Regions from separate parts of the Streptomyces sp. NPDC060205 genome, predicted to be linked through region 1. Evidence: riboswitches for the same ligand, from Rfam matches in the RefSeq annotation. Region 1 holds a riboswitch; the other holds the start of a gene.
What was found. A riboswitch is a leader RNA that binds a small molecule or an ion and turns the genes downstream of it on or off. The one in region 1 is predicted to bind ZMP and ZTP.
Positions count from the first base shown of each region.

Region 2: linked by a shared signal. The riboswitch ahead of ACFWGJ_RS15985 (glycine hydroxymethyltransferase) and the one ahead of ACFWGJ_RS41080 (bifunctional 5,10-methylenetetrahydrofolate dehydrogenase/5,10-methenyltetrahydrofolate cyclohydrolase) in region 1 are both predicted to bind ZMP and ZTP.

Region 1 is NZ_JBHWZP010000467.1:118-5,512, forward strand. It holds partial or broken gene ACFWGJ_RS41065 (cbb3-type cytochrome c oxidase subunit I) at 1-464, opposite strand, end outside; gene ACFWGJ_RS41070 (RNA polymerase sigma factor) at 570-1,181, shown strand; gene ACFWGJ_RS41075 (CU044_5270 family protein) at 1,174-2,226, shown strand; gene ACFWGJ_RS41080 (bifunctional 5,10-methylenetetrahydrofolate dehydrogenase/5,10-methenyltetrahydrofolate cyclohydrolase) at 2,257-3,111, opposite strand; ZMP/ZTP riboswitch at 3,132-3,218, opposite strand; gene ACFWGJ_RS41085 (hypothetical protein) at 3,379-4,206, opposite strand; gene ACFWGJ_RS41090 (hypothetical protein) at 4,474-4,638, opposite strand; gene ACFWGJ_RS41095 (hypothetical protein) at 4,831-5,130, shown strand; gene ACFWGJ_RS41100 (hypothetical protein) at 5,309-5,395, shown strand, end outside.
Region 2 is NZ_JBHWZP010000075.1:23,726-31,030, forward strand. It holds gene trpS (tryptophan--tRNA ligase) at 1-676, opposite strand, end outside; gene ACFWGJ_RS15970 (RNA polymerase sigma factor) at 790-1,458, shown strand; gene ACFWGJ_RS15975 (hypothetical protein) at 1,451-2,356, shown strand; gene ACFWGJ_RS15980 (hypothetical protein) at 2,595-3,485, shown strand; gene ACFWGJ_RS15985 (glycine hydroxymethyltransferase) at 3,594-5,039, opposite strand; ZMP/ZTP riboswitch at 5,071-5,157, opposite strand; gene ACFWGJ_RS15990 (glutathionylspermidine synthase family protein) at 5,248-6,435, opposite strand; gene ACFWGJ_RS15995 (hypothetical protein) at 6,497-6,853, opposite strand; gene ACFWGJ_RS16000 (hypothetical protein) at 6,978-7,305, shown strand, end outside.

The DNA of each region.
Region 1 (5,395 bases):
GCGTCCGACAGCGGGCTGTAGGCGAACCAGCCGAAGTCCGCCGCGCCCTGCGGGGTGAGGAAGCCACCGACCGCGATGAGCGAGCCGAACAGGTACAGCCAGTAGGCGAACATGTTCAGCCGCGGGAACGCCACGTCGGGCGCGCCGATCTGCAGCGGCATGATCCAGTTCGTGAAGCCGGCGAACAGCGGCGTCGCGAACATCAGCAGCATGATCGTGCCGTGCATCGTGAACGCCTGGTTGAACTGCTCGTTCGACATGATCTGCGTGCCGGGACGGGCCAGTTCGGCGCGCATCAGCAGCGCCATGACGCCGCCGATGCAGAAGAACGCGAACGACGTGACCAGGTACATCGTGCCGATCGTCTTGTGGTCCGTGGTGGTCAGCCGACGGACGGCGGCGAGGCCGGGACGGCGCCCCGGCCGTGGGGGCGCGGGCGCCGGGATGACAGTGTTGCTCTCCATGCCCCGCCTGTGTCCGCCGGCCCCTCCGACGTCACACCCGGGCGGAGCGACAAGGACCACCGAAACAGGTGTGACGATCGAGGACCTGCCGGACACGTACGGAACATGAGCAACGACGAGATCTTCGCCGCTGCCTATCGCGAGCACTACTGGGCGGTCAGCCGCTATGTTGCGCGGCGACTGGACGGCCGGACGAGCGAAGTCGAGGAAGTGGTGGCGGAGGTCTTCACCGTCGCCTGGCGGCGCCGGTCCGACCTGCCCGCGTCCCCTCTTCCCTGGCTGTACGGCGTGGCACGCAACTGCCTCTCGAACGCGGTACGCGGCTACGGGCGCCGCCGGCGGCTCATGGACCGGCTCGGGAACGACGAGACCGCGCACGGCAGGCAGATCGTGGACAGCCCGGACTCCGAGCGGCCCGCCGAGTGGGTGCACGACGCGCTGGCCCGTCTCTCCCCGGCCGACCAGGAGGTGCTGCGGCTCGCAGCCTGGGAGGACCTGGGGGTCGACGAGATCGCCGTGACCCTCGGCTGCGGCAGCCGGGCCGCGGCGATGCGGCTGCACCGGGCCCGCCGCCGCCTCAGAACGGAGATCGACCGCATGCGCATCGTGGTGCCCCCGGGCCCCGGCGCCGCCGACTCCGACTCCTGCACGGACTCCGGCAAGAACTCCGGCAAGAACTCCGGCACCGACACTTCGAAGGAGCAGTTCCATGGCTGACGAGCTCGAACTGCTGCGCCGGGCCAACCCCGTGCCCGGTGACGACCCCCGCTTCGGCGAGGGCCCGCTGGGCCACGAGGGCGAGCGGCGACTCAACCACCTCATGGCAGGCGCCGGCGCCGGAGAAGACACGGCCACAGGCCCGGCCACACGCCCGGCCACAGGCCCGGGCACGGGTGGCGAGCGCGGGCCGCGGCGCAGCCGCCCCCGCCTCGTCTGGGCGCTCGCCGCGACCGTGGCAGTGGCCCTGACCGCCACCGCCCTCCTCCTCGCGGGTCCGAACACCACCCCGGCGGTGGCCGCGCCCCGCCCGCTGGTGGTCCGGGCCGACTCCACCCCCGTACCCCTCGACACGCTGGTCCAGAGGGCCGAGCGGGCCGAGCGGGACGCGGGCGACGGTTCGGAAGGGCTGCGCAAAGGCACGCACGTGCAGTCGTGGAGCGTCGGTATGTCGGAGGACGGGCCGCCGATCACCCTGCCCGTGGAACGTGTCGTGCGCTGGAACGCCGACGACAGCCACACGGAGCTGGTCGTCGCGACCGACCCGCGCCACCCCGGCCGACGGGTCCTCACCGACGCGGACGACGGCCCGCGCCTGGTCGACGACGGGCACGTCATCAGCGAGCAGACCTTCCCGCCGAGCTGGAGCGACGCCCCGCCCCAGTCACCGCCGCCGCACGACACCGCGCGGCTGCGCGCGTACCTGCGGGAGGCGCAGCACCTCGACGGCCCGCCGACCACCGGCGAACTGCTGGACGCCACCGCGGTGCTGCTCGACACCTGGACCCTCGGCGCCCGCGAGAACGCCGCGCTCGCACGGCTCCTCGCGGACGCGAAGGGGCTGAGGCCGGTCGGCCAGGTGACCGACCGCCTCGGCCGGCTCGGCCAGGCGTACGTGTACGACGGCGCCGGTTACCGCCGGATGCTGATCATGGACCCGGCCGACGGCACCGTCCTCGGTCTGGAGGACACCGCGGCCGTCGACGAGCCCGAGTACGGCGTCGAGACGGGCGACGTCATGCAGTACAGCGCGTGGATCCGCTGACGGCCCCGCCCCTCGACGCGTGCCCCCTGATCAGGCGCCGGTCTGGCGGACGGCCGCCTCGACGGTCTGGGACAGCAGCGTGGCGATCGTCATCGGACCGACCCCGCCGGGCACGGGAGTGATCAGTGAGGCGCGCTCACGGGCGCTGTCGAAGTCGACGTCGCCGACGTTTCCGGCGTTGTACCCGGCGTCGACGACGACCGCGCCCGGCTTGATGTCCTCCCCGCGGACCAGCCGCGGCCGACCCACCGCGGCCACCACGATGTCCGCCTCGCGCAGGACCGACGACAGATCGGCGGCCGGGGTGCGCGAGTGGCAGTACGTCACCGTGGCGTCGCGGCCGAGCAGCAGCATCCCCACCGGCTTGCCGAGGATCGCGCTGCGGCCCACCACCACGGCCCGTTTGCCGGAGGGATCGACGTCGTACGCGTCGAGGAGGCGCATGATCCCGCCCGGGGTGCAGGAGGAGAAGCCGGGCAGTCCGAAGCTCATCGCGGAGAAGGAGGCGAGGGTCACCCCGTCGACGTCCTTCTCCGGGGCGATCGCCTCGAAGGCCGCCCGTTCGTCGATGTGGTGCCCCATGGGGTGCTGGAGCAGGATGCCGTGCACGGTGGGATCGGCGGACAGCTCGGTGAGCGTGCCGATCAGTTCGGCGGTCGTGGTCGCGGCGGGCAGGGACACGTGCCGCGAGGCGATCCCCGCCTTGCGGGAACGGTTCTGCTTCATACGTACGTACGTGACGGATGCCGGGTCCTCGCCCACCAGCACGGTGGCAAGACAGGGCGTCACCCCCGTGCGTGCGGTGAGGTCGGCCGCCTGCTGCGCCGTCCGCTCGACGATCCGCCGGGCGAGACCGGTGCCGTCCATGAGTGTGGCCTGGGACATGTGCCGCTCCTGAGCGTCGTGGAAGATGCCCAGGCGCGCGGCTCAGACGATTGCGTCGGGCCGCTCCCCGGTGGTGGTCCACCTCAGCGCCAGTTACGGCCTGCCGCTATTTTACGCCTCGCCGTAAGTGCTGGTGCGGGCTTCGCCAGGTGTCGGATGTGTCTGCCGGCCGGTGGGGGTTGGTCGCGCAGTTCCCCGCGCTCCTGAAAGAGGCACGCCTCGGCGCCGTACCCTTTCCCGCGCCCCTGCGGGGCTCGGGGCGGGGCTTCAGGTCTCGCTCGTCAGGAACGCGGTTGCCTGGGCCTGAACCCGTACCGCTCCGATCGCTCCCGCCCAGCGTGCGACCTCGGTGGCGAGGGCCGTGGCGGCCGGTTCGTCGCCCGTGTCGCGGGCCAGGACGGCCAGCAGCATCTGCTGGGAGAGGGTGCCGGGGACGTTCCCGGCACGGGCGCCGAGCGCGGTCGCCCGGGTCCAGCGCTCCCGCGCCCGGTCGTGGTCGAGGTTGTCGTGGTCGTGGTCCCCGAGATGACGCAGCGCCTCACGGGCCAGCAGGTCGTCGCCCGACTCCCCGGCGTCCAGCGCGAGTTCGTAGTGCGCGGGCGCCTCGTCCCGCTCGGCGAACAGGTTGTCGACGATCAGCCCGAGATACATCCGCGCCCACCCCCGGCGTACGTCGTCGGCCGCCCGTTCGCACAACTCCTCGGCCCGCCGCCGCAGTTCCGCCAGTTCCTCGGGGTCCTTGCCCGCCGGACCGAACCGGAACGTACCGTCCCCGAGCAGCAGCCGGAAATACGCATGCCGCAGCCGTACGAAGTCCAGGTCCCAGAGCCCGACCGGCTCGGTGAGCCGCCCGATCGCCGTGTCCGCGGCGGCGATCCGGGCGTCCGCGGTGTCCGTACCGCCGAACCAGTCGCGCTCCAGGGCGATCTGCGCCCCGGTGAGCGCGAGAGCCGCCCGGTCGCGCGGCTCGGAGGTGACGGTGGCGTCGAGGAGGCATAACGCGCGCTGCCACCGTCCGGCCCGGGCCAGTTCACGTGCCGCGGCGGTGACCTCGTCCACCGGGAGGGCGGCGTGCGGCGTGCTCGTCTTTGTCATGGCGAGGAAGGTAGTGAGCAGAAAAACCATCCACAAGGAAACCATTGCGCGACTTCAGGACATCGGGCCACCGCCGCCGCGCGGCCGTGGACGGACCGCGTCGGAAGGATCACCGGCGGGAACGCGCCGCCCGCAGTGCCGACCGCAGGAGCGAAGCGGACACGCGTCGGCCCGTCCCGCGAGCCGGCCGGGGCCGCGCCGCCGGCCCTGGGCTCAGCCGGGCCGAGAAGGTCCAGGTCAGACGCGAGGTGATCCGGATCCTCGGCGTCATTCCTCGGCGTCCCGGGCCTGCGGCACGGTCTGCTCGACGAGCCTGCCGTCGCGCAGTTCCCCGTCGGCCGCGTACAGCGACAGCAGTGCCGTCGCGTCCTGGTCCTCGATGCCCCGGCGCAGTGCTGCGGTGTCGAAGCCGGGGCCTGCCGCGGTGTCCATGACGGACCTCCTTGTGGACCACTGGCGAAGGCCGTGGCCCGCGGTGCGTGCGCCGGGCGGGCCGCGGAGGCCTCCCCTTCGAGACTCCTCCGGCCCGGGAACCTCGGCAAGCGCAGCCGTGACGATGCGCCTGTCGGGTGAGGGGCCGGGCGGGGCCGTGTCCGCGGGCAGCTTGTCACCGTTGCTGAAAGCATGATCTCAACACGACGTATTGTCGCCGCCGTTGGCCTCGCCATCAGCGTCACGGGTCTCGCCGTACCGTCCGCGGGTGCCGCCACGGTCCCCGAGACGGGAAAACTGGACCCGATCGCGGAGCTCGACCAGATCGCCGTGAGCGACCTCCCCGTCGAGCACAGGAACAAGATCCCGAAGATCTCCGAGGGCATCCAGGAGCTCAACCAGCTCAACGGCCTCTACCAGCTGGAGCAGCTGCACCAGGTGACCGACCTCGCCGCCCCCGTCACCGGCCTGCTGCCCGCCATCGAGTACTGAGCCCGCGCGTACGGAGTCGTCCGCTGCCGGGCCGTGCGGTTCTGGGCTGTCCGGTACGGGGCCGTCGCGCACCGGGGCGGCCCCTCGCCGTGTGTGTCGCAGTGAGGCCCGGTGACGATCCGGTGGTCATCGGCCCTGTCCGGATGCGCGTGCGGGCGGTCCGGGCGAGGCTGAGGGCATGTCGGAACACCCCGCAGTACTCGTGCATCCGCCGCGCGGCGACGGCGGCCGGCGCGTGACGGTCCACGGCGAGCCGGTCGGCACC
Region 2 (7,305 bases), on a different contig from region 1:
TCTTGACCTTCTTCGCGGTGGCCTTGGGGTCGTCGAGGAGGTTGATGAGGCCCTTCGGCGTCGACGCCGACTTGCTCATCTTGATCGCCGGGTCCTGAAGATCGAAGATCTTCGCCGTCTCCTTGAGGATGTACGGCTTCGGAACCGTGAACGTCTGCCCCAGGCGGCTGTTGAACCGCTCGGCGAGATCACGCGTCAGCTCGATGTGCTGGCGCTGGTCCTCGCCCACGGGGACCTCGTTGGCCTGGTACAGCAGGATGTCCGCGACCTGGAGGATCGGGTACGTGAAGAGGCCGACGGAGGCGCGGTCGGCGCCCTGCCTGGCGGACTTGTCCTTGAACTGGGTCATGCGGGAGGCCTCGCCGAAACCGGTGAGGCAGTTCATGATCCACGCGAGCTGGGCGTGCTCGGGAACATGGCTCTGGACGAAGAGTGTGCAGCGCTCGGGGTCGAGCCCGGCGGCCAGCAGCTGCGCGGCGGCGAGCCGGGTGTTCGCGCGCAGGTCGGCGGGGTCCTGCGGAAGGGTGATCGCATGCAGGTCCACGACCATGTAGAAGGCGTCGTGGGACTCCTGCAGGGCCACCCACTGGCGGACGGCGCCGAGGTAGTTGCCGAGGTGGAACGAGCCTGCGGTGGGCTGGATTCCAGAAAGCACACGGGGACGGTCAAGAGCCATGCTCACCATTCTCTCAGGTGTCGGGGGCCGCTCCGGAACTGGTCGGAAACAGGTGGGAACCGATCTGTCTCCGGCGGTGTAACAAGAGTGTGGGGACGAGTTCGGGGACAGGTGTGGAGGCGCGGGAGGGGGGCCGCATCGTCGATGAGGACGCGGTCATCGCACGGGTGCGCGCCGGAGAGCCGGAGGCGTACGCGCAGCTGGTGCGTGCCCATACGGGCCTCGCGCTCAGGGCCGCCGCGGCGCTGGGGGCCGGGGCGGACGCGGAGGACGTGGTGCAGCAGGCCTTCTTCAAGGCCTACTGCTCCCTGGGGCGTTTTCGGGACGGCGCGGCGTTCCGACCGTGGCTGCTCTCGATCGTCGCCAATGAGACGAGGAACACAGTGCGGACGGCGCTGCGGCAGCGGACCCTGGCCGGCCGCGAGGCCGCGCTCGTGGAGGCGGAGCCGCTGATACCGGAATCGGCGGACCCGGCGACCGCGGCGCTGGAGACCGAGCGCAGGACGGCACTGCTGACCGCGCTGGAGAGCCTCGGCGAGGAGCACCGCCTGGTCGTCACCTACCGCTATCTGCTGGAGATGGACGAGTCGGAGACGGCCCAGGCCCTGGGCTGGCCGCGCGGGACGGTGAAATCCCGGCTCAACCGCGCCCTGCGAAAGCTGAGCAGACTCCTCCCGGACTTCGGACCGCACCGGGAGCGGCTGGAGGAGCTTGAGAAGCAGCAGGAGCCGCAGGGACCGCAGCGTCAGAGGGCACGGAAAGGAGGTGACGAGCATGAGTGAGCGGTACGAGGACGGGGGCGGGGAGGCCTCCGGTGACGTGGGGCGGTCCGGGCGGGACAAGGGGGGCGTCCATGGGCCGGGGCCTGAGCGGGAGGGTGTCACGCGGCTGACGGAGGAGCTGCGGGCGCTCGGGCGGTCGATGGACCGGCCCGGGGACCCGGGCGGCGAGTCGATGGTCGAGCGGGTGCTGGAACAGATACTCGCCGAGCGCGTGCCGACCCCCGTGGCCGAGCCGCCTGCCCCGGCCGAGCGGCTGCGGGCGCTGCGCCGCTGGGTGCGGTCGCGCGGGCGCGTGCTGACCGCGGGTCTGTGCGGTCTGCTGACGGTCCTCGTGCTCACGCCTCCGGTGCGCGCCGCGGTCGTCGACTGGTTCGACTTCGGCGGGGTCGAGGTGCGGCACGACCCTTCGGTGAAGCCGTCGCCCGGTGCTGCGGTGCCGGGCTGCGGCGGCCCGTCCCTCACTCTCGCCGAGGCGGGCCGGCGGGCCGGGTTCGCGCCCCGCACACCGCCTGCCCTCGGGCGCCCGGACGTGGTGACGGTGACCCGGGAGCCCGAGGAGCGGTTCCTGATGAGCCTGTGCTGGCGCGAGCGGGGGCACACGATCCGGCTCGACGAGTATCCGGCGTCGCTGAGCCCCGGTTTCGCGAAGGTCGTGCCGGAGCCGCCGGAGTACGTCCCGCTGGACGAGGACGCGGAATTCGCCGGCGGCCGGGCGCTGTGGTTCTCCGAGCCGCATCTGCTGCGGCTCTGGCTGGTGGACTCGGACGGCGACTTCACTCGCTCCGTCCGGACCGCCGGCCCCACGCTGCTGTGGATGCACGGGGGCGACATCACGCTCCGGCTGGAGGGCGTGGCGTCGAGGACGCGGGCGGTGGAGATCGCGAGGTCGTTGCCGTAGCGGGTTCGCGTCGGGGCGGATTTTTTTCGTGGACGCGGAGTAGGAACCCCGGCGGGTCGAGCGGTGTACCAGAAGTGACAGACGGTCGCGGACGGACCGCACCGCGGGGTGCGGGGGTGCGGGGGTGCGGGGGTGCGGGGCGTACGGGGGCGCCGGGGAGCAGGGCGGGCGCGGGGGCGAGGAGTGGTGGGGATGCGAGGAGAGATGGGCACGTGGTGGCCTCGGCGGGGGCCGAGCGATGGCTGAGGGGGTGGTCCGGCCGGGGGCGGGAACGGGTGCTGGTTCGGGTTCGGGCTCGGGAACAGGCGCGGGGGCGGGCTCGGGAACAGGCGCGGGCCCCGGCTCGGGCTCGGGCTCCGGCTCCGGCTCCGGCTCCGGCTCCGGCTCCGGCTCGGGTACGGGCACGCCGGTCGCCGTGTTCAGGGCGTGCACCGTGCTCGCTGCTGTCGCCGTGTTCGCCGTCGTCGCTGTGGCCGCCGCGTTCGCTCTGGTCGTGGGGGTCGGGGCGGCGTCGGCGCACTCGGCGGGCTCGGCCACGGAAGGCGGCTCACCGAATCTCGCGGTCGTCGTGGCGGGCGACGGTTCGGGACGGACCACGAGCGTGAGGTCAGGGGAGCCGGACTTCGCACGGCTCTGGCAGTTGACGGGACCGACGGCCACCGGCACGCAGAAGGTTCCGCAGGACTGGCTCGAAGGCCGCTTCCCTGCCGTGCGGGCCACGGTCGTCTGGGGGACGACCGGAGTGGGTGGCTGGCCGGAGACGGACAGTGCGCCCGGGGGCGACATCTTCATGGGGCGCCAGGACCAGGTGTTCCTCGCGAAGGACGGCACGCCCTGGATCCGGTCCGACCCGGCACTCGACGTGAACGACGACGACATCCGCTGGCACCGGGCACCACGGTCGGTCTACGACCAGGTGGAGCGACGGCAGTTGTTCGGTTCCGCACCCGTCGTGGGTGCCGGGTCCCGCGCCGGGGGCCGGGCGTGGTGGGCGGCGCCGGGGGTCGCGTCGGGCCTGGCGGCCGGGGTCGTCCTCGGCTCGGGCGGCACTCTGCTGATACGCCGCGCGGCGGCCGGGCGTGAGCCGGGGCCGCCGCGGGAGTCACGACAGGAGCTGATCGACTTGTGAGACGGCCGGCCGGGGCCGGGGTGGCCACGGTCGGCGGGGTCGGGGGCCGAGGTGGCCGGGGGACGGGGTGGCCGGGGCCCGGACAGTCGGGCCCCGGTGGCCGGGAACTCAGCCGAGGTCGATCTCCGGGTACAGCGGGAAGCCGGTGAGGAGATCGGTCGCGCGGTGGGAGATCTCGTCCGCGATCTTCGGGTCGAGGACGTGCTGGGCCTTGGAAGGGGTGCCCTTCTTGGTGGTGCCCGGTTCCGTGGTGGTGAGGACGCGGTCGATGAGGCCCGCGATCTCGTCCATCTCGGTGGCTCCGAGGCCCCGGGTGGTCAGCGCGGGCGTGCCGATGCGGATGCCCGAGGTGTACCAGGCGCCGTTCGGGTCGGCGGGGATCGCGTTGCGGTTGGTGACGATGCCCGAGTCGAGCAGGGCCGACTCGGCCTGGCGGCCGGTGAGGCCGTAGGAGGAGGCGACATCGATGAGGTTGAGGTGATTGTCCGTGCCACCGGTGACCAGCGTGGCGCCGCGCCGCATCAGGCCCTCGGCGAGGGAGCGGGCGTTGTCGACGACGGCCTGGGCGTAGTCGCGGAACTCGGGGCGGCGTGCCTCGGCGAGGGCGACCGCCTTGGCGGCCATGACGTGCGGAAGGGGGCCGCCGAGGACCATCGGGCAGCCGCGGTCGACCTGGTCGGCGAGCGACGAGTCGCACAGGACCATGCCGCCGCGCGGGCCGCGCAGCGACTTGTGGGTGGTCGTGGTGACGATCTGGGCGTGCGGGACCGGGTCGAAGTCCCCGGTGAGGACCTTGCCGGCGACGAGGCCCGCGAAGTGGGCCATGTCCACCATGAGCGTGGCACCGACCTCGTCGGCGATCTCGCGCATGATCCGGAAGTTCACGAGACGGGGGTAGGCGGAGTAGCCGGCGACGATGATCATCGGCTTGAACTCGCGGGCGGTGACGCGCAGGGCCTCGTAGTCGATGAGGCCGGTGGTGGGGTCGGTGCCGTAGGAGCGCTGGTCGAACATCTTGCCGGAGATGTTCGGGCGGAAGCCGTGGGTGAGGTGGCCGCCGGCGTCCAGGGACATGCCGAGCATGCGCTGGTTGCCGAATGCCTGGCGCAGCTCGGCCCAGTCGGCCTCGGAGAGGTCGTTGACGTTGCGGACGCCGGCCTTCTCCAGGGCGGGGGCCTCGACGCGCTGGGCGAGGACGGCCCAGAAGGCGACGAGGTTGGCGTCGATGCCGGAGTGCGGCTGGGCGTAGGCGTGCTCCGCGCCGAAGAGCTCGCGGGCGTGCTCGGCGGCGAGGGACTCGACGGTGTCCACGTTGCGACAGCCGGCGTAGAAGCGGCGGCCGACGGTGCCTTCCGCGTACTTGTCGCTGAACCAGTTGCCCATCGCGAGAAGGGTGGCCGGGGAGGCGTAGTTCTCGGAGGCGATCAGCTTGAGCATCTCGCGCTGGTCGGCGACCTCCTGCCCGATGGCGTCGGCGATCCGGGGTTCGACGGCACGGATCACTTCGAGGGCGCTACGGAAGGCGGTGGATTCGGTGGAAAGGGGCTCTGGCATGACGGCCTCCGGACGTGGCGTTCGGCGTTCACGGTTCGGCCCAGGCGCACGGCACACGGTTCCCGGGCCGCTCCCCGATGGTCGATCCCATCCCAGCGCGCCAGTCACGGCCCGTGGATCAGCGTACCGGGAGGGTCCACGGGAGAGGGCGCGCCGTCCACCATGCGAGCGACGGCAGGGCCCGGTCGGGACCGGTCCCCGCCGTGGGTCACAGGATCACGTGCGGCAGGAAGCGCGCGTATTCGTCCGTCACCAGGCCGGACGATTCACGGATGCCGAGGCCGGCCGACTCGTGTCCGACGACCCAGGCGCCGAGGACGACCCGGTTGCCGTCGAAGGACGGCAGGGGTGCCAGCTCCTGATAGCAGCAGGTCTCCTCGCGGAGGGCGACGGGACCGGAACCGGGTTCGTGGATGGTGACGCCGGCGCCCTCGCGGCCGAGGAGGGGTTTGGCCACGTATCCGCTGGTGGTGGCCAGTTCGCGGGGGCCGTCGAGGTAGGCGGGGAGGAGGTTCGGGTGGTCCGGGTACAGCTCCCAGAGGATCGCGAGGAGGGCTTTGTTGCTGAGGAGCATCTTCCAGGCGGGTTCGATCCACATCGTCGTGCCGGTGCCGCCGCCGTTGTCGAGGGTGGCGAGGACGTGCGGGGCGAAGCGGTCGGTGGTGAGCCATTCCCAGGGGTAGAGCTTGAAGCAGCTGCGGATGAAGCGGAGCTGCTTGTCGACGAAGCGTCCGGAGAGGCGGTCCCAGCCGATCTCCTCCATCGCGATCCAGGCGGTGTCGAGGCCGGCCTGTTCCGCGGTCTCCTTCAGATAGCCGACCGTCATGAGGTCCTCGCCGAGTTCGTCGGCGGCGGAGTGCGCGAAGTAGAGGGGGCTGCCGGGCGGGAGGAGGGAGGCCTGTTTGCGCCAGGCTTCGACGAGCCGTTCGTGGAGGGAGTTCCACTGGTCGGCGCCGGGGAAGCGTTCCTCCATCCAGAACCACTGGGGGCTCGCGGCCTCGACGAGCGAGGTCGGGGTGTCGGCGTTGTACTCCAGGAGCTTCGCCGGGCCCGTGCCGTCGTAGCGGAGGTCGAAACGCCCGTACAGGGAGGGGAGTTCGGCGCGGCGACGCCAGGCCTCGGCGACCGGCTGCGCCACGCGCGGGTCGGTGATCCCGAGGTCGGCGAAGCGGTTTTCGGTGACGATGTGCTCGGCCGCGGCCAGGCACATCGTGTGGAGTTCCTCGACGACCTCCTCCAGTGCCTCGACCTCGGGCAGGGAGAAGACGTAGTGGGCGGACTCGTCCCAGTAGGGGCGCAGGGAGTCGTCCGGGTAGCGGGTGAGGGGATAGATGAGGCCCTGTTCCTCGACCGTTCGCTGCCAGTCGGGGCGGGGTTTTATGGTTCGGCGTTCCACAGTCGTGTGTCCGTAGATCCGTCAGTAGTCCGTAGATCCGTGAGTGCGTTCCGTGTCCCGGTCAGCCGCCGCCGCTGCCCGAGCCCGAGCAGCCGAAGCCGTCCCGGTCGACGGCCTCGCTGCGGCTGAAGGTGCCGTCCTCGGCGCGGCCAGCGGAGACGTCGGCGTCGTAGTACCAGGCGGCGTCGGTCTTGCCGCTCCCGCTCGTCCCGCGCTTCCTGCCCGACGACGTGGAGCCGGAGCCGGACGCGCAGTTCTTGTCGGCGACGACCTTGTAGCCGCCCGTGTAGTCGTAGCTGTCGCGGTCCACACAGCGGCGGTCGGGATCCGACCCGCACGAGGTGAGGGCTGTCGCGAGGATGCCCATGCCACCGAGTACGACCGTGCTGGACCGTAGTCTTCTGCGCTGCTCCGCCATGTCTCTCCCCCGTTCGGCCCGTCCAACGGGCTCGTCAGTCCGACAGCGTAAAGATCACGTGCCCCGGTTGTACAAGCGGCTACCCCAACTTCCCCTCCTCTAAAGTCACTTTGTGCTCTTTGGAATGCTGTGTGCCCTTGGTGCGTCGGTGTGCTTCGGGACGGCGACGGTGTTGCAGGCGATCGCCGCGCGGGCGGCCGGGCCGGGGACGGAGTCCTCCGAGGCGGCTTCCGGGGTGGACGCCGCGCTGTTCCTGCGGGCCGTGCGGGAGTGGCGGTATCTCGCCGGGCTCGCGCTCGACGGGGTCGGGTTCGTGCTGCAGATCGCGGCCCTGCGGTCGCTGCCGATCTACGCGGTGGGGGCGGCGCTCGCCGCGAGTCTCGCGGTGACGGCGGTGGTGGCGGCGTGGCTCCTCCGCGTACGGCTGAGCGGGATCGAGTGGGGCGCGGTCG